DNA from 4 places in the Nocardia sp. XZ_19_385 genome. Region 1 is predicted to be linked to each of the others. Evidence: riboswitches for the same ligand, from Rfam matches in the RefSeq annotation. Region 1 holds a riboswitch; each other region holds the start of a gene.
The links. A riboswitch is a leader RNA that binds a small molecule or an ion and turns the genes downstream of it on or off. The one in region 1 is predicted to bind S-adenosylmethionine.
Positions count from the first base shown of each region.

Region 1 (5,802 bases):
GCTGCCGATCACCGTCGGCAACCACAGTCATAGGCCGTCGATGGCGGTGGCGTGCGGACAGTTTCTGGTATTCGACACCGCCGCTTACCGGGCAATCGGCGGCCATCGCGCGGTATCCGCCAGCGCGACCGAGGATCTGGACATCGCACGAGCACTCCGCCGCAGTGGCAGACGCACAGCCCTGATCGCGGCAGGCAAGCAGGCCAGCACCCGAATGTACAGTGGCACAACCGAACTCGATGCGGGCTACACCCGGTGGCTGTGGTCGGCCTACGGTGCTTCACCTTTGGCCGCCGGGGCGGTGGGAGCCATTGCCGCACTGGGTTATTGGGTTCCCCCATTGGCCGCAATCGGCGGCCGAGACCGCCTACGCCGGACAGCGATCACCGGCTACCTCGCCGCCGTCACCGGCCGCCTACTCGCCCGGTCCACCGAAACTGCCGCGCCTCTGAACCGCACGGATATCCTTGCCGCCCTGGCACATCCGCTATCGGTCGGCGCCTACGCCACCCTCTCCGTCCGCTCACACCTTGCCCACCGCAGCGGTACACTGACCTGGAAGCACCGCCCGATGAGCAGTTAACTTTCAGATACCGCACTGCCGTTATCCGGTAGGGGTGTTAGTCCTCCAACTCTGAGCGACAACTCCACCCTGCACCGCCGATTGTCGCTCAAAGTTAGACGAAGAGGAGTACCCACCCTCGACGAAATCGCCCGTTCGCCAGCCACTCCTGAGATTCAGCACGATGCCAGCTACTTCTCGCCCACTCGCGGCAGCACACTGACATGGAAGCGCCACTCGGCGAATAGTTAAGTTTCAGATACCGCACTCTCGCTATCCGGCAGCAGTGTTGGTCCTCCAACTCTGAGCGACAACTCCAACCTGCATCGCCGATTGTCGCTCAAAGTTAGACGAAGAGGTGTATCCACCCCCGGCGAAATCGCCCTTTTGACAGCCGCTTCCGTAATGCAGCAATGCATTAGCTACTCCTCACACATCGCGCGCTGAGGTGAGGTGAGCGCGGGGGCCCGGAGGGCGAGGTGGGGGCGGTGGGGCGGGGGCGGAGGGTGCGGAGAGTGCGTGGAGGGCGACGTGCGTGCGCGAAGAGCGAGGAGAGACGACGTGTGTGCGGCGAGCGCGGTCAGCGAGGTCAGCAAGGCGAGCAAGGTGGGGGCGCGCTGAGGCGAGGTGAGTGCCGGGCGCGGAGGGTGCGGCGAAGCGGGTGCAGGGGCGGGGGTGGGGTGCGGAGTGCGTGGAGGGCGAGGTGCGCACGAAAGCGAGGAAAGGCAAGGGCGGGTGCGGTGAGGCGGGCGGGTGCAGGGGTGCGTTTCTGAGGCCGTATGTGCGCCGCGCCCAATGCGCTCGCAGAAGGGCCAGGGGACCGTGGCGATTCCGGCTGTCGGCAGGTAGAAGCAGGTTTCAGTGCCGTTGACCATCGTGCCGAAGACTGCGGCCAGTACTGTGGCCCGGCCGGTGTCTACCGGAACCGCGCGGATGCCACCGACCGGGACGACGGTGCGGAAGAAGTCGCGGGCGCGTCTGTGCCCGCACGTGCACCCAACGCGCTCGCGGCAGGGTCAGGGTCAGGGTCAGGGTCAGGGTCAGGGTCAGGGGACCGTGGTGATGCCGACTGTCGGCAGGTAGAAGCAGGTTTCGGTGCCGTTGACCATCGTGCCGAAGACTGCGGCCAGTACTGTGCCCCGGCCGATGTCGACCGGAACCGCACGGATGCCGCCGACCGGGACAACGGCGCGGACGAAGTCGCGGGCGCGTCTGCGGCCGTACGTGCGCCCAGTGCGCTCGCGGAGGGTCAGGGGACCGTGGTGATGCCGACTGTCGGCAGGTAGAAGCAGGTTTCGGTGCCGTTGACCATCGTGCCGAAGACTGCGGCCAGTACTGTGCCCCGGCCGGTGTCGACCGGGACCGCGCGGATGCCGCCTACTGGGATGGCGGTGCGGAAGAAGTCGCGGACGGCTTGTTCGGCGAGGGGGCGGAGGGCGGCGGGGACCTCGGGGGGCACCATGCGGCCGAAGACCTCGTTCAGCGGGCCCATGGCGGCGACTCCGCCGCGTCCGTTGTCGACGTTCAGCCAGGCGACGCGCATGCCCGAGCTGTCGGATCGGCTGGGGCCCGACGGCACGAAGGTGAACATGGTCTGGCCGGATTTCACGGCGGTCAGGTCGAGGCCGGGGATCGCGATGCTGTGCACGGGCCAAGGACCAGGGACCGCGCCCGCCACTGCGGGACTGGTGAGGGTGGCGCCCGCACCGGTACACAGCGCTGCCGTGGGGTACAGGAACGGCGTCACACCTAGGGCCTGCAAGGCAGCGAGAGCGGATTGCCCAGCACCTGGCGCCGCGGCGGTGTACGCATGGTCGGTGGGTGCCTCAGCGGTGGGCGCGGGATCGACGAAGCCCGCAGCAGCGGACGCATGATCGGCGGGTGCCACAGCAGCGGGGACGTGATCGACGGGTGCCCCAGCCACGGACGCATGATCGACGATGGCTGCGGACGCATGATCGACGAGGGCCGCAGCGGTGGAGGAGTGATTGACGGGGACCACAGCCACAGACGCGTGATCGACCGGGACCACAGCCACGGACGCATGATCGACCGGGACCACAGCCACGGACGCATGATCGGCAAGGACCGTTGCCGCGGGGACGTGATCGACGGCGGCTGGGGTTTCGGGCAGCGCGATGGCAGGGGCTGGGATGCCGAGGGCGAGGCTGCCCAGGGACAGGGTGGCCACGGTGGCGAGGCGTCGCGGGATGGACGCCCGGGTGCGCCGGGTGTCCGAGTCGAGGGGGCGGATATGCACTGGGAACCTCCTCATCGGCGGAACGATCGAGGTTCAACGGTAAGCCCGCAAACCCGGAAAGCCGGTGATTTGCGGGTCGGCGGGCGGGCGGCGCGGGACGAGCCGCAGTCAGGGGGCGCGACGATAATCCGCCATCTAGCCCCTGGTGACCAGGGCTGCGCTCACCGTGATTTCTACTCTTGTCGCCGAGTTCGCTTGTTCCCCATGATGTTCGAGCACCATCCAGAGCGATTGAGAGACCTGGCTCGCCGACGTCGCAGCAACCCCCCGGTACACCGGGTGCGGGTGCTTCCGCCAGGAACGATGGAGGACCCGATATGAGCACCACACACCGCACCACCTGCTGGGGACGCCGGCACATCGATCAGTGCCGCGGCACCTCGACGGCTTGTCGCCGCTGACGCTGCCAGACCCGCACCCGACGCTGGCCGGGTGGTGCGACCGACGCCGAAGGCTTGGTCGCGTTCATTCTTCTGCCGAGGACCATCGATATGAGTGCGTCGATCGCACCCGCAGCCGGGGCGCTGCCCGGAACACCGGGGAGTCCGGTGCCCCAACGCCTTACCGACCGCAGCCTGCGGGTGCACCGGGTCGCCCAGGACGACCCGCTGGCCACGCCGCTCCTGGCCGAACTCGCCGTCGAATACAGCAGCCGCTACGGCCGCTCCGCCGGTCAGATGCACCACGAACTCCGCAACTACCCGCCCACCCGTTTCGCGGCGCCGCACGGTGGCCTGCTCGTGGTGACCCAGGACTCCGAAGCGGTGGCGGGCGGTGCGTTCCAGCGCTACGACGACGACAGCGCCGAGCTCAAGCGGATCTGGACCTCGAAGGAACACCGCCGGCAAGGGCTGGGCCGCTTCGTGGTGCGGCAGCTGGAGCTCGAGGTCTCCCGGCGCGGCTACCGGCGCATCTACCTCACCACCGGCTGGCGCCAGCCCGAAGCGGTCGCGCTCTACCTGGCTGTGGGGTACACCGCGCTCTTCGACCCGGCGCTCCCGGCCGAGCAGATCGGCGCGCACGCGTTCGAAAAGGTCCTGCCCGCAGCCGATCTGGAGGCGACCGCATGAAGTTCCTGCTGTTCACGCTGGTCGCCCGGACACCCGATCCGCATACCGGCGTGCTGCCCGAGACGCACGAGCGGCTGCGCTCGGTGGTCGACCAGGCCCGGCTCGCCGAGGAACTCGGCTATGACGGTTTCGCGGTCGGCGAGCGGCACGAGGATCCGTTCCTGTCCGCCGCACCCCCGGTGCTGCTCAGTCATATCGCCGCGGTCACCTCGCGGATCACGCTGTTCACCGCCGTGACGACGCTGAGCCTGCTCGATCCGGTGCGGGCCTTCGAGGACTACTCGACACTGGACAACCTGTCCGGCGGACGCCTGGAACTGATCATCGGCAAGGGCAACGGCGCCGCGCAGGCGGAGCTGTTCCACGTCACCACCGACGATCAGTGGGACCGCAACCGGGAAGGGTACGAACTGTTCCGCGCGCTGTGGGCCAGCGACAAGGTGACCTGGACCGGCCGGTTCCGCCCGGAACTGGTTGCGGCCAAAGCCCTTCCGCGCCCCTACCAGCCGTTGCTCCGGATCTGGCACGGCAGCGCCACCAGCCGGGATTCGGTGGAACTGGCCGCGCGCCACGGTGATCCGCTGTTCTCGGCCAATGTCACCAACCCCATCGAGCCTTACGCCGAACTGGTGCGGCACTACCGCGAGCGGTGGGCGCATTACGGGCACGATCCGGCCGACGCGCTGGTCGGGGCGGGCACCGCGGGCTTCCACGTGGCGCCCACCTCGCAGGAGGCGCTCGAGGCGTATCGCCCGATCTTCCGGGCCCGGCTGGGGTTGTCGCGCACGCTCGGCCTGCCCATCGTGTTCGAGACCCTCGAAGACTTCGCCGCCCGCTCCTCGGCGCTGATCGGCAGCCCGGAGCAGGTGCTCGACAAGGTCGGTCGCCAGCACGAGCAGTTCGGCCACGAAGTGATCCATCTGTCCTCCGAACGCGACGGACGCACCGAAGCCCAGCACCGCGGCAGCCTCGAATTGTTCCAGCAGGCCGTGGCGCCCGAGCTGCGCCGCCGCATTCCCAGCCGTCCCCTGGCCGCCGGCCGAACCATCCCCCGGACCGAATTATCTGGAGTTACACCGTGATCCGCACCCGTCATCGCATCGCCACGCTCGCCGGCGCGCTCGCCGCGGCCAGTACCCTGGCCGCCTGCGGCAGCGACACCGGCGGCGCCGGTGGCGACGCCGGACCGCCACAGCCCGGGGGCACGCTGCGCTACGGCCTGTCGTCGGCGCCGACCTGCTCGGACCCGGCGCAGGCGAGCAGCAACCAGACGCTCTACGTCACCCGCCAGATCGTCGACTCGCTGACCGATCAGGATCCCGAGACCGGCGAGATCAGGCCGTGGCTGGCGCGCAGCTGGGAGGCCGGCCCGGACGCGAAGGTGTTCACCTTCCACCTGGCCGACAACGTCACCTTCTCCGACGGCTCGCCGCTCACCGCGGATTCGGTGCGCAAGACCTTCGATTCGATCACCAAACTCGGTGCGGCCAAGGCCCCCCTGGCCAACGGCTTTCTCATCAACTACGTCGGCACCACCGCGGTGGACAAGCTGACCGCGCGGGTCGAGTTCAGCAAGCCCAATGCGCAGTTCCTGCAGGCTTCGGCGAGTACTCAGCTCGGCATCCAGGGCGAGGCGACCACCGCCAAGCCCGCCGAGCAGCGGTGCGACGGCAGCAATGTCGGCTCCGGACCGTTCGTCTACACCGCCTACCGCCAGGACGTGTCGGCCACGCTGACCAAGCGCCCGGGATACGCCTGGGGCTCGGATGTCTTCGGCCACAAGGGCGAGGCCTACCTGGACCGCATCGACTTCACGGTGGTGCCCGAATCCGGGGTGCGCACCGGCAGCCTGACCTCCGGGCAACTGGACGCGGTCAGCGACGCCCTGCCCCAGGACCTGCCGCTGCTGG
Region 1 covers NZ_JACVEE010000004.1:569,437-575,238, reverse strand. The annotation lists gene IBX22_RS31620 (glycosyltransferase) at 1-583, shown strand, start outside; gene IBX22_RS31615 (hypothetical protein) at 1,812-2,822, opposite strand; SAM riboswitch class I at 3,038-3,132, shown strand; gene IBX22_RS31610 (GNAT family N-acetyltransferase) at 3,314-3,892, shown strand; gene IBX22_RS31605 (LLM class flavin-dependent oxidoreductase) at 3,889-4,974, shown strand; gene IBX22_RS31600 (ABC transporter substrate-binding protein) at 4,971-5,802, shown strand, end outside.

Region 2 (5,802 bases), on a different contig from region 1:
CACTGCGGTAAGCGCGTTCCCAGCCGACCGACGCGAGTGGCGCGTACTTCTCGGCGTCCTTGGCCGGGTCGAGGTACCGGGCCAAGCCGACGCCGCCGATGACCAGTTCGCCGGATTCCCCCTCCCCCACCGGATTTCCCTCGGCATCGACGACGGTGAGATCCCAGCCATCGAGTGGCAAACCGATCCGAACCGGCCACTTGCCGTTGAGCAGTGCGGCACACGCGACCACGGTCGCCTCGGTGGGCCCGTAGGTGTTCCATACCTCCCGGACGGTCTCCGAATTGCCATTGCCCGCGAGCTTTTCCGCGAGTTCCGGTGGCACCGCCTCGCCACCGAAGATGAGCAGCCGGACCGAGTCCAGCGCCTCCGCGGGCCAGGTCGCGGCCAGCGTCGGCACGGTGGAGACGATGCTGATCTCGCGGCGCACCAGCCACGGACCCAGGTCCGCGCCGGTCCGCACCAGCGCGCGCGGCGCGGGCACCAGGCACGCACCGTGCCGCCAGGCCAGCCACATCTCCTCGCAGGAGGCGTCGAACGCGACCGAAAGACCCGCCAGCACCCGGTCATCGGGCCCGATCGGGGCGTCCTGCAAGAACAGCCGGGCCTCGGCGTCGACGAACGCGGCGGCGTTGCGATGGGTGACCGCAACACCTTTCGGCGTTCCGGTCGAACCGGAGGTGAAGATTATCCACGCGTCGTCCGCCGGCGTCGGCAACTCGGTGGATTCCCGTGCCGTCGTGGCAGTTTCGACCCCGGTGCTTTCGATGCCCGCACCGGTCACGATCGCACTGACGCGCGCTTCACCGAAGACCAGCCGCGCGCGCTCGTCGGGATCGTCGGCATCGACCGGCACATAGGCCGCGCCCGCATGCAATACCGCCAGGATCGCGACATACAGGTCGCTGGAGCCGGACGGCATCCGCACCCCGACCCGGTCCCCGGCCCGCACACCCGCCGCAGCCAATCGCCCGACCACGGTGTCGACCTCGGCGAGCAGTTCGGCATACCCGAGGACGGTCGTACCGTCATCGATAGCGGGAGCGTCGGGATAGGTGTCGGCGGTCGCGGCCAAGATGTCGGCCAGGGTCCTCGCAGGCGGGGCAAGAGTGCCACGCAGCAACGGATTCGATAGCGCGTCCCCGCCCGCTACGGCATCGACCTCCGGCTGGAGCATGCGTCCTGCCCACCTCTCATAGACCTACCTAGCGCAGACGGCGGAAATCTTGCACGACCAGGGTTACCAAAGGGCAAACACCACGGGTAACCAACTGTCCACGGTACCTCCGGTAACGCCGGATTTCGCGTCGGCGGGGTCCTATGCGGCCGAGGCCACAGTGCCGATACCGAGGGCGGCGAGGATGCCGGCGGAGGCCTGCTCCAGGCGGTCGCGCACGGCAGGCTTGCGCAGCAAGGTGACGGCCCGCGAGGCGAGCACCGCGACCAGCACCATTTCGATTGCGGCAATGGCGGATTCGATGGCACCGAGCGCGAGGGTGTTGACGAAGGTCACCTCGGAGAGGAACTGGGGCAGCACCGCCAGGTAGAACAAGCCGACCTTCGGGTTGAACAAGCATGAGATGACGCCCGCAGTGAACGCTGAGCGAATCGACGCGGGTGCGGCCGCGCGCCCTTGCGCCGACGCCGTCTCGTTGCCTGCCTTCCGCTGCTTGCGCAGGTCGATCAGCGCGCGAATTCCCAAGTACAGCAAGTACATTCCGCCGATCAGTTTCAGCAACCGGTAGGCCGTCGCGGACTGTTCGAGCAGCGCGGCGACGCCCGCGGCGACCACCAGCGCCCACACCATGCCGCCCAGCGCCGAACCGACGGCCGCCGCGATCCCCGGTCGGGCATCCGCGATCGAGTAGCGCAGCACCAGGAACGTATCCGGGCCGGGCGTGAGCGAGAGCAAGACGCAGAGTCCGACGAAGCTGAGCAGCAGCGAAAGTGTCACCCCTCCATGGGACCGCATCCGCACCGAGAATGCAAGATTATTCCTAGGACTGCATTTTCATTCACCCATGGAGCCTGCGGACAAGGCGGTTGACAGCACGCCGGTCCGTCTGCCAATCTCGGTTCAGGTCATGAGTACCAGCGCTAAGCCCCGGCTAGCTGGTCGGCAACCCTCCTCCGCGGTGGGGTGCTCCGGGTGACGACCCGGCCGTACGCCCATTCGGGCGCGGCAAGCGCGGACTCGACCGATCTCTCGATTGCGGGTCCCTGGAACGATGGGATTTACGTGATGACTGCTGTGGCCACCAAGACCTGCGCCCCCCTGGCTCGGGTATCCGGCGACGACCTCCAGGTACCGCTCGTGCAGGGCGGAACCACCACCTACGCCAACTTCGACTACGCCGCCAGCGCCCCGGCATTGGCCCAGGTCACCGACCGGGTGCAGCAGCTGCTGCCGTTCTACGCCAGCGTGCACCGCGGCGCCGGCTACGCCTCGCGCATCTCCACCGAGTGCTACGAAGCCGCCCGCGGTTCGGTCGCCCGTTTCCTCGACGCCGCCGACGACCAGGTCGTCGTCTTCACCCGCAACACCACCGACTCGCTGAACCTGCTCGCCGCCTGCGTCCCCGGCGACACCGTGGTCCTCGACATCGAGCACCACGCCAACTTCCTCCCCTGGACCAAGCACGGCCGCCGCGTCGTCCGCGCCGCCGACACCATCGAGGAGACCATCCGGCTACTCGTCGCGGAACTGTGCAGCAAGCCCGCCGCCCTGCTGGCCGTCACCGGCGCCTCCAACGTCACCGGCGAAGTGCTGCCGCTGGAGCGCCTCGCCCAGATCGCCCACCAGTGCGGCGCCCGCATCCTCGTCGATGCCGCCCAGCTGGCCCCGCACCGCCGAATCAGCCTGCGCGCCAGCGGGATCGACTACCTGGCATTCTCCGGCCACAAGCTCTACGCACCGTTCGGCTCGGGCGTCCTCGTCGGCCGCCGCGACTGGCTCGATCAGGCCGAGCCGTACCTGGCCGGTGGCGGCGCCGTTCGCGAGGTCACCACCACCGGCGCCCAGTGGGCTCCCGCCCCGCAGCGCCACGAAGCCGGCTCGCCGAACGTCCTCGGCGCCGCCGCCCTCGCCGCCGCCTGTGACGCCCTGTGTCAGATCGACCCCGCCACCCTGATCTCCCACGAACGCGAACTCGCCGACCGCCTCCGCGCGGGCCTGTCCGCCATCCCCGGCGTCACCCAGCTGCGCCTCTGGTCCGACAGCCCCGACGTCGTCGGCATCGTCGCGTTCACCCTGAACGGCTTCGCACCCGGCGAGGTCGCCGCCTACCTCTCCGCCGAGCACGGCATCGGCATCCGCGACGGCCGATTCTGCGCCCACCCCCTCCTCGCCCGCCTCGGCCTCGACGGCGCGCTGCGCGCCAGCATCGGGCTCGGGTCCAACTCCGCCGACGTCGACCGGCTCGTCCAGGCCGTGGCCACCCTCGTGGCAAACGGCCCGAGCTGGAAGTACGCCAAGACCGACGGTCTCTGGAACCCCACCCCCGAGACCCGCGACTTCGCCGACGCCGCCGCCGGTGCGGCGCCCTGCCTCTAGACCGACTGCCGCCCGGGATGGAAACCATCCCGGGCGGCAGCCCGGCAGCCGCTACTTAAGCTTGGATTCGAGTTCCCCGAGTCGCTTTTCCAGCTCATCGACCGTTTGGATGAGATCCGACATCCTGGTCGAGAGTCCACCCTTGGACTCGCTCGCACCCTGATCGTCGGCCTTCTCCTCAGCCTTCGCCCCGCCTTCCTGCTGCGGCTCGCCCTCCGGATCCTGAGCCGTCACCCGCGGCGCCGTGACCGCGGTCGTTCCCGTATCGGCCGCCGCGAGAGCGGGCCCCTGCAGAGCTACGCCGATGGCGGCCGCGGCCACGATCACTAGCGAGATTCTTCGCATCGACTCTCCTATTTGTGGGGTGTTTTCCAACAGAGCGAGCCCGATCCTAAGAACCGAACGCACTCGCGACCCCGAACAAACCGCCCGCCCACCTATCCCCACCCAGTGCGCCGTGGCCGCCGTCCGACCCACGCTCCGCATTACGCTGTGCGGCGATGGGTACGTCACAGACCAGGCACAGCTATTCCGGACAGTCGGTCCTCGAGCGACGTGCGGAGCGCCGGGCGTTGTTCATCGAGGCGGCGCTCACCGTGTTCGCCGGCAAGTCCTATGCGAAAAGTTCTGTGACAGAGATCTGTTCGGCGGCGGGCCTGTCGCGGCGGCAGTTCTACGAGGAGTACGCCAGCCGCGAAGACCTGCTGATGGCCGCCTACGACGCGGCGCAACAGGCCGCCCGCGCGGCAGTCGCGACGGCCGCGGCGGAGACGTCCGGCGGCTCGGCTCGGGAGCTGGTATCGGCGGGGCTGACCGCCTACCTGGCGGCGATGGTCAGCGATATCCGCCGAGCCAAGGTCGCCTACGTGGAAGTGGTCGGAGTCAGCGACCGAGTCGAGCAGCACCGGCTCGGGGTGCGCGACGAGTGGGCGCGAACCATCGAGGCAATCGCTGCGAACCTGCCCGAGGTGCACACCCCGGCCTGCGGCTGGCCCACGGCCATGGCCGGATTCATCGGCGCGCTGAATGGCGCGGCCCATCACTGGAGCATGGACGAGCAGCGGCCGCCGGTGCGGGCCCTCGTCGAGATGTTGTCGACGCTGCTGTTCGCGCTGCTGATCCCGGCACCCGCCGAGGACTGATTGCGATCCCCGTCACGTTCGTGCCATAGTGACCTCCAACATTGAGACGCAGGTGTCTCAATGCGGGAACAAGGATGAGGGTCGACGATGACCGAGTGGAAATCACGCGTGCTGCGCCGCACCGCAGCCGTGATCGTGGGTATGAGTGCGGTACTGGCCGGGACCACCACGGCCGTCGCGGAACCGGAACCGTCGGCCCAGCCCACCATCCAGGGCGCGGCCCCGGTCCCCCTGCCGCCGGAATTCGATGCGGCCTTCTATAACCCGCCCGCCGAGGCAGTGGCCAACACCCAGCCCGGCGGTCTCATCGCGATCCGGCAGGTCAACGTCGCGAATTTCGGGATCATCCCGCTCAATGTCGACGCCTGGCAGGTGTCCTACCGCTCCAACAACACTGCGGGACAACCGATTCCGGCCGTCGCCACCGTGCTGAAGCCGCGCGGCGCGGCCCCGGAACCGCGCAAACTGCTGTCCGTCCAGATCGCAGAGGACTCCCTCGCCGGTTACTGCGCGCCGTCCTACGCGCTGCAGTTCCTCTCGGTCGCCAGCTTCGCCGGGCAGATCGTCGCCCCCGCCGAATTCATTTTCGCGCAGGCCGCGCTGCAACAGGGCTGGGCTGTCGTCATCCCCGACCACCAGGGCCCGAACTCGGCATATGCGGCCGGCCCGCTCGCCGGGCGGATCACCCTCGACGGCATTCGCGCCGCCACCTCCTTCGAGCCGCTGGGCGTCGGGACGTCCGCGCCGGTCGGCATGTACGGCTACTCCGGCGGAGCGCTGGCCACCCAGCACGCCGCCGAATTGAAGCAGAGCTATGCCCCCGAACTGAATGTCGTCGCAGCGGCCACCGGCGGCAACGGGCCGGACCTCGGCGCCGCGCTCGACATGGCCAACGGCCAGGCGACCGCCGGGCTGGTCTTGGCCGCGGTCATCGGATTGACCCGCGAATACCCGTATTTCGCCGAGTACATCGATCGCAGTATCGACCCGCTCGGCCGAGCGCTGATCACGGCCAAAGGCCCGCTGTGCGTGCAGTACCAGTCCATGCTGCTGCCCTTCGTCGACCTGAAGGGGCTGCTGTGGTCTTCGGCGGGCGACCCGATGCGG
Region 2 covers NZ_JACVEE010000002.1:1,454,172-1,459,973, reverse strand. The annotation lists gene IBX22_RS19490 (Pls/PosA family non-ribosomal peptide synthetase) at 1-1,177, opposite strand, end outside; gene IBX22_RS19485 (LysE family translocator) at 1,319-1,954, opposite strand; SAM riboswitch class IV at 2,081-2,195, shown strand; gene IBX22_RS19480 (aminotransferase class V-fold PLP-dependent enzyme) at 2,243-3,553, shown strand; gene IBX22_RS19475 (hypothetical protein) at 3,605-3,898, opposite strand; gene IBX22_RS19470 (TetR/AcrR family transcriptional regulator) at 4,054-4,695, shown strand; gene IBX22_RS19465 (lipase family protein) at 4,783-5,802, shown strand, end outside.
Region 2: another riboswitch for S-adenosylmethionine. It lies ahead of IBX22_RS19480 (aminotransferase class V-fold PLP-dependent enzyme); the one in region 1 lies ahead of IBX22_RS31610 (GNAT family N-acetyltransferase).

Region 3 (5,802 bases), on a different contig from region 1:
CTCCGAGAAGATGCTGACGCAAACCCTCCGCCAACTGGAGTGCGACGGATTCGTCTCACGCACAGTGCATCCCACCGTGCCGCCGCGCGTGGAGTACATCCGCACCGAACTCGGCCACAGCCTGCGCACTCCCATCGCGGCACTGCGCGAGTGGATCGAAACCAATATCAACCGGATCGAGCAAGCGCGGCGCGAGGCAGCGAAATGACCATGGAAGGTCAGTTCAGAGGCATCGCTGCGGCGACCACCCGGCGTAAAGTCGAGCCATAGCCTAATAAGGTGCCGTCCCAGACCTCGGCGGCCGGTCCGATGCACCGACCCAGCGTAGGGAGACGGCATGCCAGGCAAGTTCGATGGCATCGACTGCGGCTTGTTCCCGTTGTGGACAGTCGCCGCCTTCATCTGCGGCGACGGCGAGGCGCCGGTCGGGACGGCCAGCGCCCGGGACCTATCGATGGCAGCCGGCCTGGTATGCGCGTATCTGCCTGTCCCCCAGGCGGATTTCGCGGGCTACTACTTGATCGCCACCCGCGCCGACTCCTACAAAGACCGCTTCACCAACGGCGCGGCGACACCCGTATGGCGCAGTACACCGCTACACGAACCCGACGGCTGGGCCGCAGGTCCGTGGAGCGCCCTCGAAACGTCTTGAGCTACCGGTTCTCTCGCGCCAGTCGCATGGTCTCGATGAGCAGCTTGGATACCGCCGCCGCCTCGGTGAGGAACCCGTCGTGGCCGTCGCGCGAGTGCACGACCTCGAGCCGGGCACAGCCGGGCAGCAGGTCGGCGAGTTCCTGCTGGGTGCGCAGCGGGTAGAGCCGATCGGAGTCGACGCCGCCGACCACACACGGCACCGGAGTCGCGGCCAGCGCGGCCTCGACACCGCCGCGCCCGCGGCCGACATCGTGCCGGTTCATCGCCTCGGTGAGCAGCACATAGGTGGCGGGATCGAAACGGCCGCACAGCTTTTCGGCCTGATGCTCCAGGTAGCTCTGGACCGCGTAGCGGCCGCCGCGCCACGGATCCTCGGCGCCCTGGGCGTGGTTCTCGAAGCGGTGATCCAGTTCGCCTTCGGTGCGGTAGGTCAGGTGCGCGATGCGCCGCGCCAGCCCCATGCCGGTCATCGGCGCGCGATCGGTGCCGTGATAGTTGCCGCCCTGCCAATCCGGATCGGCCTTGATGGCGGCGATCTGGGTGGTCTGGGTGCCGATCTGATCGGCGGTGGCGCGCGCGCCGACCGCGAGCACCAGCGCGGCGGCCACCCGCTCGGGGGCGCCGACCATCCATTCCAGGACGCGCATGCCGCCCATCGAACCGCCGACGACCGCGGCCAGCCGGTCGATGCCGAGCAGATCCATCAGGGCGATCTCCGCGGTCACCTGATCGCGGATCGAGATCTCGGGAAAACGTGCGCCCCATGGCTTTCCGTCCGGCGCCAAGGTAGCCGGGCCGGTGCTGCCCTTGCAGCCGCCGAGCACGTTGGTGGCGATGACGCACCATTCGTCGGTGTCGATCGGCGCGCCGGGGCCGACCATGCCGTCCCACCAGCCGGGCAGCTGGTGCAGATTGTCGGGGGCGCCGATCACGTGCGAGTCGCCGGTCAAGGCATGCTCGACCAGCACCACGTTGTCGAGGGTGGGCGAGAGTTCGCCCCAGCGTTGCACCGCGAGCTGGACGTCCGGGACCACAGCCCCGTTCTCCAGGCGCACATCGCCGATCGGGATCAGGCCGAGCCGGCCGTCCGGGGCGGGTAACAGGCGTCGGGTGTTCGGTTCGGTCTGCACGGTCACGCCGTCTGACCGATCACATGGGTTGCACACATGATGAGGACCTCCTGAACAGCGCGCTTGCTCCCGTCTTTCGAGAGCCAGGTCATCACCCGGAGCACCCCACCGCTGCTGGAGGGTTGCCGACCAGCGAGCCGGGGCTTCGCGCTGGCACTCATGACCTGAGGAACATGGTAGCTGGCGGTCGGTCGACGGTAGAAATCACGTCGACAAGATCACGCGAGCACCGCTGGTCCCGGTCGGAAACCGCCGGGACGACACAGCGTGGGAACTACTTGGACAGCGGGGCGCTACACAGCGCGCGGAGCTCGTCGAACGCGCGGAGCACGATCGTCCGGGTGGCACACGCCGCGGTCTGGGGATCACCGGTCAGGATCAGGTCCGGGTCGGCGTCGAAGGCGATGTGACACATCATCTGCCAGGTCGCGACGGCCAAACGCACTTTGAGTGAATCGGATTCCACCCCGAGCCGTTCGGCCAGCGCCGCGGTGACGGCTTCGCCCTTGCGGTCGCCGAATTCCATCGCGCGCGCGTTGACCGCCGGGCTGCTGCGCACGATCCGCTGCATCTTCTGGAACCGGCGGAAGGAGATGAGCTCATCGGCGTCGTTGCCCGCGGCCAGGTCGACCATGTGCAGATAGGCGTCACACATCGCCTGCAGCGGGTTGTCGATGCTCGGCCGGGCCCGCAGCAGTCCCGCGATGGCCTGCCCGAAATCCTCGACCGGGCCCAGGACGATGTCCTCTTTGATCTCGAAGTACCGGTTCACGGTGCGCGGCGAGACATCGGCGGCGTTCGCGATCTGTTCCACGGTCGTCGCCTCGAAGCCCTGCTCATCGCATAGATCGAGCGCTATTTCGATGATCCGCGACCGGGTTTGCTGCTTCTTGCGCTCCCGCAATCCGGCGGCCGGCGCCTTGGCACCCGGCGCTGGTTCGGGATCGGCGGTGGGGCCGGTCGATGAGTCGTCGAGCATGTCGCCACCATAACGCAGCTCATTCCGCCACTTGGCCGAATGAGTCAAATGTCGCACTACGACATTTTTCCCTTGACGCCAAATGTCGCACAGTGCCAGGATCGTCTGCGTACTTCTGAAACAGCTCGTCCCAGATGAGGGAGAAAACCCGTGACCCGAACTGCGCCAGCGGCGGATGTTCTTGAAAAACAAAGCGGCTCGGCCCGGTGGTGGGCGCTCGGCGTGATCGCCTTGGCCCAGCTGATGGTGGTGCTGGACGCCACCATCGTCACCATCGCGCTGCCCTTCGCACAACGTGATCTGGACATCAGCGACGGCAACACCCAGTGGGTGCTCACCGCCTACACGCTGATCTTCGGCGGCCTGCTGTTGCTCGGCGGACGCCTCGCCGACTACCTGGGGCGGCGCAAGATCTTCATGATCGGCCTGATCGGCTTCGCCGCCGCCTCCGCGCTGGCCGGTCTCGCCCAGAACGGCGCACAGCTGTTCGCGGGCCGTGGCCTGCAGGGCGCGTTCGCCGCACTGCTCGCCCCTGCGGCGCTGTCGCTGCTGTCGGTGACGTTCACCGAGACCAAGGAGCGCGCCCGCGCGTTCGCGGTGTTCGCCGGCATCTCGGCGGGCGGCGCGGCCATCGGCCTGATCGCCGGTGGCGCGCTCACCGAATACGCCTCGTGGCGCTGGACGCTGCTGGTCAACACCCCGATCGCGATCCTCGCCCTGGTCGGCGCGTTCGCCTTCGTGCTGAAGGACGTGCCGCTGCCCCGCACCGGCGGTTACGACGTGCCCGGCGCGATCACCGTCACCCTGGGCCTGATCGGCATCGTCTACGGCTTCAGCCGCGCCGCCGAGCACGGCTGGACCGACGGCAGCACCATCGGCTTGATCGTCGCCGGTGTCGCACTGCTCGCCGCGTTCGTCTTCATCGAATCGCGGACCGCGAATCCGCTGCTGCCGCTGCGCATTCCCGGTGAGATCAACCGGGGCGGCGCACTGCTGGCCGCGCTGCTGATCCCGATCGCGATGTTCGCGATGTTCCTGTTCCTGAGCTTCTACTTGCAGAACGTGCTCGGTTACACGCCGCTGAAGGCGGGTGTCGCATTCCTGGCGTTCCCGGCCGGTATCGCCATCTCCGCGGGCGTCACCAGCGCGCTGCTGCCGAAGTTCGGCCCGCGTCCGCTGATGATCGTCGGCGCCGCGCTGGGTGTGATCGGACTGGTGTTGCTGGCCCAGCTCAGCTTCGGCGACAGCTTCGCCACCAGTGTGCTGCCCGCTCAGTTCCTGATCGCGCTCGGCATGGGTCCGCTGTTCGTCGGCATGCAGGCCGTCGCACTGCACCAGGTGGACGAAGAGGACTCGGGCGTGGCCAGCGCACTGCTGAACGCGGCCCAGCAGATCGGTGGCGCGGTCGGCACCGCCTTGCTCACCACGATCTCGGTGCAGGCGGCCAAGGACTACGTCGCCGAAAACCCCGGTATCGACAACTTGGTCGCCCGGGCGTCCATCCACTCCTACGACGTCGCCTTCTATGTCGGTGCGGGCTTCTTCGCGCTGGCCATTCCGATCATCGCGCTGATGATCCGGGACAAGCCGGAGAACCTGATCGAGGGCGCCGAAGACGAAGTGAAAATCCCCGTCGGAGTCTGATTCGGGTAAACGGTCCGTGTATCGCGAGCGACTCGCGATACACGGACCTTGTCTTTCTCAAATAATGGACAAAAGTACTAATGAGTAACTTTCGTCACCATTCTCACTCAGGGGTACTGGCGCGCGGTGAGTTCGTTAGCAGCAGTACGCTTGTCTTGTTTGACCACATGCCTCGCCGACCACGCGGGGCATATACGTTGTCTGTTGGAACAGCTGGGGTCCGCTCACAAGCGTGTTCGCCTGGCCGTGCAATGAGGGCACCATCCTTAGGAGGACCCGCAGAACTATGTCCAAAAAGATCAAGGTTGAAGGCACCGTCGTAGAACTCGACGGCGACGAGATGACCCGGATCATCTGGCAGTTCATCAAGGACAAGCTGATCCATCCGTATCTCGACGTGAACCTCGAGTACTACGACCTGGGCATCGAGTACCGGGACAAGACAGACGACCAGGTCACCATCGACGCCGCCAACGCCATCAAGCAGCACGGCGTCGGCGTGAAGTGCGCGACCATCACCCCTGACGAGGCGCGCGTCGAGGAATTCGGGCTGAAGAAGATGTGGCGGTCGCCCAACGGCACCATCCGCAACATCCTCGGCGGCACCATTTTCCGGGCCCCGATCATCATTTCCAACGTGCCCCGGCTGGTACCCGGCTGGACGAAGCCGATCATCATCGGCCGTCACGCCTTCGGTGACCAGTACCGCGCCACCGACTTCAAGGTGCACCAGGCCGGCACCGTCACGCTGACCTTCACCCCGGAGGACGGCAGCGAGCCGATCGTGCACGAGGTCGTGAAGATGCCCGAGGACGGCGGCGTCGTCATGGGCATGTACAACTTCAAGCAGTCGATCGTCGACTTCGCGCGGGCCTCGTTCAACTACGGCCTGCAGCAGAACTACCCGGTGTACCTCTCCACGAAGAACACCATCCTGAAGGCCTACGACGGCATGTTCAAGGACACCTTCCAGGAGATCTTCGACAGCGAGTTCAAGACCCAGTTCGACGCGGCCGGGCTCACCTACGAGCACCGCCTCATCGACGACATGGTCGCCTCCTCCATGAAGTGGGAGGGCGGCTACGTCTGGGCCTGCAAGAACTACGACGGCGACGTGCAGTCCGACACCGTGGCCCAGGGCTTCGGCTCGCTCGGCCTGATGACCTCGGTGCTGCTCACTCCGGACGGCAAGACCTGCGAGGCGGAGGCCGCACACGGCACCGTCACCCGGCACTACCGTCAGCACCAGCAGGGCAAGCCGACCTCGACCAACCCGATCGCGTCGATCTTCGCCTGGACCCGCGGCCTCGAACACCGCGGCAAGCTGGACAACACCCCCGAGGTGATCGGCTTCGCGCAGGCACTCGAGGACGTCGTCATCAAGACCGTCGAAGG
Region 3 covers NZ_JACVEE010000002.1:2,180,047-2,185,848, reverse strand. The annotation lists gene IBX22_RS22560 (helix-turn-helix domain-containing protein) at 1-208, shown strand, start outside; gene IBX22_RS22555 (hypothetical protein) at 338-652, shown strand; gene IBX22_RS22550 (homoserine O-acetyltransferase) at 654-1,790, opposite strand; SAM riboswitch class IV at 1,839-1,949, opposite strand; gene IBX22_RS22545 (TetR/AcrR family transcriptional regulator) at 2,059-2,763, opposite strand; gene IBX22_RS22540 (MFS transporter) at 2,914-4,407, shown strand; gene IBX22_RS22535 (NADP-dependent isocitrate dehydrogenase) at 4,694-5,802, shown strand, end outside.
Region 3: another riboswitch for S-adenosylmethionine. It lies ahead of IBX22_RS22550 (homoserine O-acetyltransferase); the one in region 1 lies ahead of IBX22_RS31610 (GNAT family N-acetyltransferase).

Region 4 (5,802 bases), on a different contig from region 1:
CGGCCGAAACCTGTTGCCTTGACCCGGGCTCCGCGGTCGACCAGGTCCAGGAGATACGGCAGGCTCTCCTCGGACATCCCCAGATGGTCGATGGAGAGCGCGGGGAGTTTCGAGATCACCGGCTGCAGGGAGGCCAGCATCGACCCGTCGATGTAGACCTCGACGTGCCAGCCGACCAGATCGTGCGCCCGCAGCGCCTGCAAGGTCATGCCGGTGATGTCGGCGGCGGCGCGCTTGAGGTTGAACCGCAAGGCGCGCACGCCGATTCGATCCAGTTCGATGATCTCGTCGTCGGACGCTTCCAGGTTCAGCGCCGTGACCCCGACCCAGCCCGGACCCAGCTCGGCCAGCGCCGCCTTCATAAAGGATTGGTCGGTGCTCTGGAACGACGCGATGACCACCGCCCCACCGCCGACATCGAAGCGCGCCATGCGCTTTCGATAATCGGCGATGGTGTACGGGTCGGGCAGATAGCCCTCGTTCTCGATCAGCGGGAACCGCGGATCGATGATGTGGACATGGGCATCGAACACTTGTACAGAATGCCTCAGTTACGGAGTTTTCGCTGCCGTGGAAGGCGCTCCGGCTAGACCTTGTTGGGTTCGCTGGCGCGCAGCATGTCCTCGCGCTCGACGACCTTGACCCGCTCGCGGCCCTCCGGCTCGCCCAGGGCGCGCTCGTGCGCGTCCAGGCGGTACCAGCCCTGCCAGGTGGTGAACGGGATGCCCTTGCCCTCGAGGAACGCGGTGACTGCGTCCAGCTCCGGCTCCGGGGCCGGGGTGAAGTTCGCGCTGTCGTCGAGCAGGCAGGCCACGGTCTCGTTGGCGTCGCCCTTGGTGTGACCGATCAGGCCGACCGGGCCGCGCTTGATCCAGCCGGTGACGTAGGTGGCCGGCAGGTAGCGCGCGGCGCCGTCGGCATCCTCGTCGGCCAGCACGCGACCGGCCTCGTTCGGCACGGTGCCCGCCTGCTCGTCGAAGGGAAGGTTGTTGATGTTCTGCGAGAGGTAGCCGACCGCGCGGTAGATCGCCTGCACATCCCACTCGCGGAACACGCCGGTGCCCTTGACGTTTCCGGTGCCGTCGAGCTGGGTGCGCTCGGTGCGCAGGCCGACGACCTTGCCGTCGGCGCCGAGCACCTCGGCGGGCGACTCGAAGAAGTGCAGGAACAGCTTGTGCGGACGGCTGCCCTGGTCGCGGATCGCCCACTGCTCCAAGGTGTTGGCGACCATGTCGACCTGCTTGGAGTGGCGGCGCGCGGCCTCGGAACCGGCGTCGTAGTCGATGTCCTCGGGGTCGACGATGACCTCGATGGTCGGCGAGTGGTCGAGCTCGCGCAGCTCCAGCGGCGTGAACTTGGCCTGCGCCGGGCCGCGACGGCCGAACACGTGCACCTCGACGGCCTTGTTGTTCTTGAGGCCCTGGTAGACGTTCGGCGGGATCTCGGTCGGCAGCAGTTCGTCACCGGTCTTGGCGAGCACGCGCGCCACGTCGAGCGCGACGTTGCCGACGCCGAGCACGGCGACCTTCTCCGCGTCCAGCGGCCATTCGCGCGGCACGTCGGGGTGGCCGTCGTACCAGGACACGAAGTCCGCGGCGCCGTAGGAGCCGTCCAGGTCGATGCCCGGGATGTCGAGTGCGCGGTCGGCGTTGGCGCCGGTCGAGAAGATGACCGCGTCGTAGAAGCGCCGCAGATCGTCGAGGGTGATGTCGGTGCCGTAGTCGATATTGCCGAGTAGGCGGACCTGCTCTTTGTCGAGCACCTTGTGCAGGGCGGTGATGATGCCCTTGATGCGCGGATGGTCCGGCGCGACGCCGTAGCGGATCAGACCGAACGGCGCGGGCATGCGCTCGTACAGGTCGATACTCACCTCGGCATCGGATTTCATCAACGCGTCGGCGGCGTAGATACCGGCCGGTCCTGCGCCCACGATCGCGATGCGGAGCGGGCGAGTGGCTGCACTCTGTTCGGTCATCTCTTACGCGCACCTTCGGTCGAAAAATAATGGCGTCCTTCTTAGCCTAGGCTAAGTAGAGCTGCCGCTGCGGTTGCCCCTGACGATGCGGCTGGTGCTGCTGGCTCGTAACTGCGAAGCCACCAGGTCGCTCCCGTGCCGCACAGCCACATGGTGATGGTGCCCAGACCACGGTCTCGCGATTCTATCGGTGACGCCACCGACCGCCTGCACGGGTGCCGCCGACCAGGGATAAGGGATCATCGACACCATGACCGAGCAGCAGCCCAAGCCAGAGGACGAACCGATCCTGGTCGAACAGACCGACCAGCGGTCCATGACGCCGTTCATCGCCGCCGCGGTGCTGACCGCGATCGTGCTGGTGGCGGTGTTCGCGGGCGGGCTGCTGTCCCCGGCTGAGAAAAATGTCACAGAATCGGACCGGATCTCCGCAGCCGTCAGCAATTACGTCGGCGGGCGCGCGCAGCAGGACGAGGTGCCCGCGCCGGGCACCGCGTGCGCCGGGTTCGACGAGGCCAAGTCGCCGCTGGCCGCGCAGTTCGGGGCGGGTGGCCGAAAGTCGGTGGAGGTCGCCAGGATCGAGGGGCAGTCCGTCAACGGGGACAAAGCCAAGGCCACCGTCACCACCAACATGGACGGCAAGGAGACCACCGAAACGTGGAACCTGGTCCGCGCCGACGGCAAATGGCTGGTCTGCAACTGACCCGATTCCGGTGTTTGACAGCCCGGCCCCTGTCCAGGCAATCTCAGTCCAGGTCATGAGCACCAGCGCCAAGCCCCGGCTCGCTGGTCGGCAACCCTCCTCCGCGGTGGGGTGCTCCGGGTGACGACCTGGCACGCATCCGAACCCCGATGCGGCAAGTGCGGATTCACAGGAGGATCGACATGACTTACGCCGGCGACATCACCCCGCAGCAGGCGTGGGACCTGTTGCGCGAGCACCCCGAAGCCGTCCTGATCGACGTGCGCACCGAAGCCGAATGGCGCTTCGTCGGCGTACCCGACACCACCGCGATCGAGCGCCCCACCGTGCTCATCGAATGGGTCGACGGCACCGGCGCGCGCAACCAGGCCTTCGCCGACCAGCTCAGCAAAGCCCTCGACGGCCGCGCCCCGGAAGCCCCCGTGGTGTTCCTGTGCCGCTCCGGCCAGCGCTCCGCGCATGCGGCGACCGTGGCCACGCAGCTCGGCATCGCGCCGGCCTACAACGTTGACGAAGGCTTCGAGGGTCCGCTCGACGCGAACGGTCACCGCGGTGGCGCCGGTTGGCGCGCCCAGGGCTTGCCGTGGCGGCAGTCGTGACCACGAGTTCTGTGGAGGAACAGTCATGATCACTGGTGGTGCGTTCGACAAGCCGCTGCCCGAAGGCGTCGGCCCGGCCACCCTCGGCGTGCGAGGCGGCTTGCGGCGCAGCGGTTTCGAGGAAACCTCCGAGGCGCTGTACCTGAGCTCCGGTTTCGTCTACGAGAGTGCCGAAGCGGCCGAGGCGTCGTTCACCGGCGAGATCGAGCACTTCGTCTACTCCCGCTACGGCAACCCGACGGTGGCCATGTTCGAGGAGCGGATGCGGCTGATCGACGGCGCCGAAGCGTGTTTCGCGACCGCGAGCGGCATGTCGGCCGTCTTCACCGCGCTCGGCGCGCTTTTGGGCGCCGGCGATCGGCTGGTGGCCGCGCGCAGCCTGTTCGGTTCCTGTTTCGTGGTGTGCAACGAGATCCTGCCGCGCTGGGGTGTGGAGACCGTCTTCGTCGACGGTGACGACCTGGACCAGTGGGAGCAGGCGCTGTCGGTGCCGACCCAGGCGGTGTTCTTCGAGACGCCCGCCAACCCGATGCAGACCCTCGTCGACGTGCGCAAGGTCTCCGAGCTCGCCCATGCGGCGGGCGCGAAAGTGGTGCTGGACAACGTCTTCGCCACCCCGCTGCTGCAGCGCGGCTTCGACCTCGGCGCCGACGTGCTGGTCTACTCCGGCACCAAGCACATCGACGGCCAGGGCCGCGTCCTCGGCGGCGCCATCCTCGGCGACCACGACTACATCGACGGCCCGGTGAAAAACCTGATGCGCCACACCGGTCCGGCGCTGAGCCCGTTCAACGCCTGGACCTTGTTGAAGGGCCTGGAGACGATGCCGCTGCGGGTGAACCACTCCGCTGCTTCGGCTTTGCGCGTCGCGCAGTTCCTGGACGAGCACAAGGCGGTGAACTGGGTGCGCTACCCGTACCTGGAATCGCATCCGCAGCACGCTCTGGCCAAGAGCCAGATGAGCGCGGGCGGCACCGTGGTCACCTTCGAGCTCAACGCCCCGGCCGACGAGGCGAAGAAGCGTGCCTTCGAGGTGCTGAACCGCTTGCGCATCGTCGACATCTCCAACAACCTCGGCGACTCCAAGACCCTCATCACGCACCCGGCGACCACCACGCACCGCGCGATGGGCCCCGAGGGCCGCGCCACTATCGGTCTCACCGACGGCGTGGTCCGGATCTCGATCGGCCTCGAGGACGTCGAAGACCTCCTCGGCGACCTGGATCACGCCCTGAGCTGAGCTACGGCAGAGACGAAACACCCCCCGGTGCGCCGGGGGGTGTTTTTCTTTGTGCTGGGCTCAGCCCAGGGCGCGCAGGCGGGGGGCCAGGTCGCGCTGGAACAGGTCCAGGAAGCGGCGCTGGTCGTGGCCGGGGGCGTGGAAGACCAGGTGGTTCAGGCCCGCGTCGAGGTAGGGCTTGATCAGGTCGACGGCCTGGTCCGGGTCGCTGGCGACGATCCAGCGCTTGGCGATCTGCTCGATCGGCAGCGCGTCGGCGGCGGTCTCCATTTCGATCGGGTCGGTGATGGAGTGCTTCTGCTCCGGGGTCAGCGAGAGCGGGGCCCAGAAGCGCGTGTTCTCCAGGGCCAGTTCGGGATCGGTGTCGTAGGAGATCTTGATCTCGATCATCCGGTCGATGGTGGCGACGTCGCGGCCGGCCTTGGCGGCGCCTTCGGCGACGGCGGGCATCAGCTTCTCGGTGTAGAGGTCCATGCCCTTGCCGGAGGTGCAGATGAAACCGTCACCCGCGCGGCCGGCGTACCGGGCGACCAGCGGGCCGCCGGCGGCGACGTAGATCGGGATGCCGCCCTTGGGCACGTCGTAGATGGAGGCGCCGACGGTCTTGTAGTACTGGCCGTCGAAGTCGGTGCGGTCGCCGGTCCACAGCGCGCGCATCAGGTCGACGGCTTCGCGCAGCCGCCCGAAACGCTCCTTGAACTCCGGCCATTCACCGGTGTATCCGGTGGCGATCTCGTTCAGCGCCTCACCGGTGCCCACACCGAGCATGACGCGGTCCGGGTACAGGCAGCCCATGGTGGCGAAGGCCTGCGCGATCACCGCCGGGTTGTACCGGAAGGTCGGGGTGAGCACCGAGGTGCCGAGCTGGATGCGCTTGGTGCGTTCACCGACCGCCGCCATCCAGGCCAGCGAGAACGGCGCGTGCCCACCCTTGTGCCGCCACGGCTGGAAGTGGTCGCTGACGGTGGCGCTGTCGAGGCCGTGCTCCTCGGCGAGCACCGCGATTTCTACCAGTTCGCGCGGCCCGAACTGTTCGGCCGACGCCTTGTATCCCAGCTTGAGATCACCCATGTGCGCACTCCTGTCGCTTCGCTGCTGCGGCCGGGCGCGGGAGTCCCCGCTTTCGACCGACCTTCTTCGACGATAGGCCCGCCCGTCGCCCGGCCACCACCCCTCATCGAATCGCTACGCGATGCTAATCACTCGAATTCGAAGGGAGTTCGTAGGGTTCCACAGACCCACGATTGCGGTCGGTAGCCGATAATTGACTGGTGACTCCAGACAA
Region 4 covers NZ_JACVEE010000002.1:679,583-685,384, reverse strand. The annotation lists gene IBX22_RS15850 (amidohydrolase) at 1-533, opposite strand, end outside; gene IBX22_RS15845 (FAD-dependent oxidoreductase) at 587-1,975, opposite strand; gene IBX22_RS15840 (DUF4878 domain-containing protein) at 2,226-2,678, shown strand; SAM riboswitch class IV at 2,730-2,845, shown strand; gene IBX22_RS15835 (rhodanese-like domain-containing protein) at 2,861-3,277, shown strand; gene IBX22_RS15830 (O-succinylhomoserine sulfhydrylase) at 3,303-4,517, shown strand; gene fgd (glucose-6-phosphate dehydrogenase (coenzyme-F420)) at 4,578-5,588, opposite strand.
Region 4: another riboswitch for S-adenosylmethionine. It lies ahead of IBX22_RS15835 (rhodanese-like domain-containing protein); the one in region 1 lies ahead of IBX22_RS31610 (GNAT family N-acetyltransferase).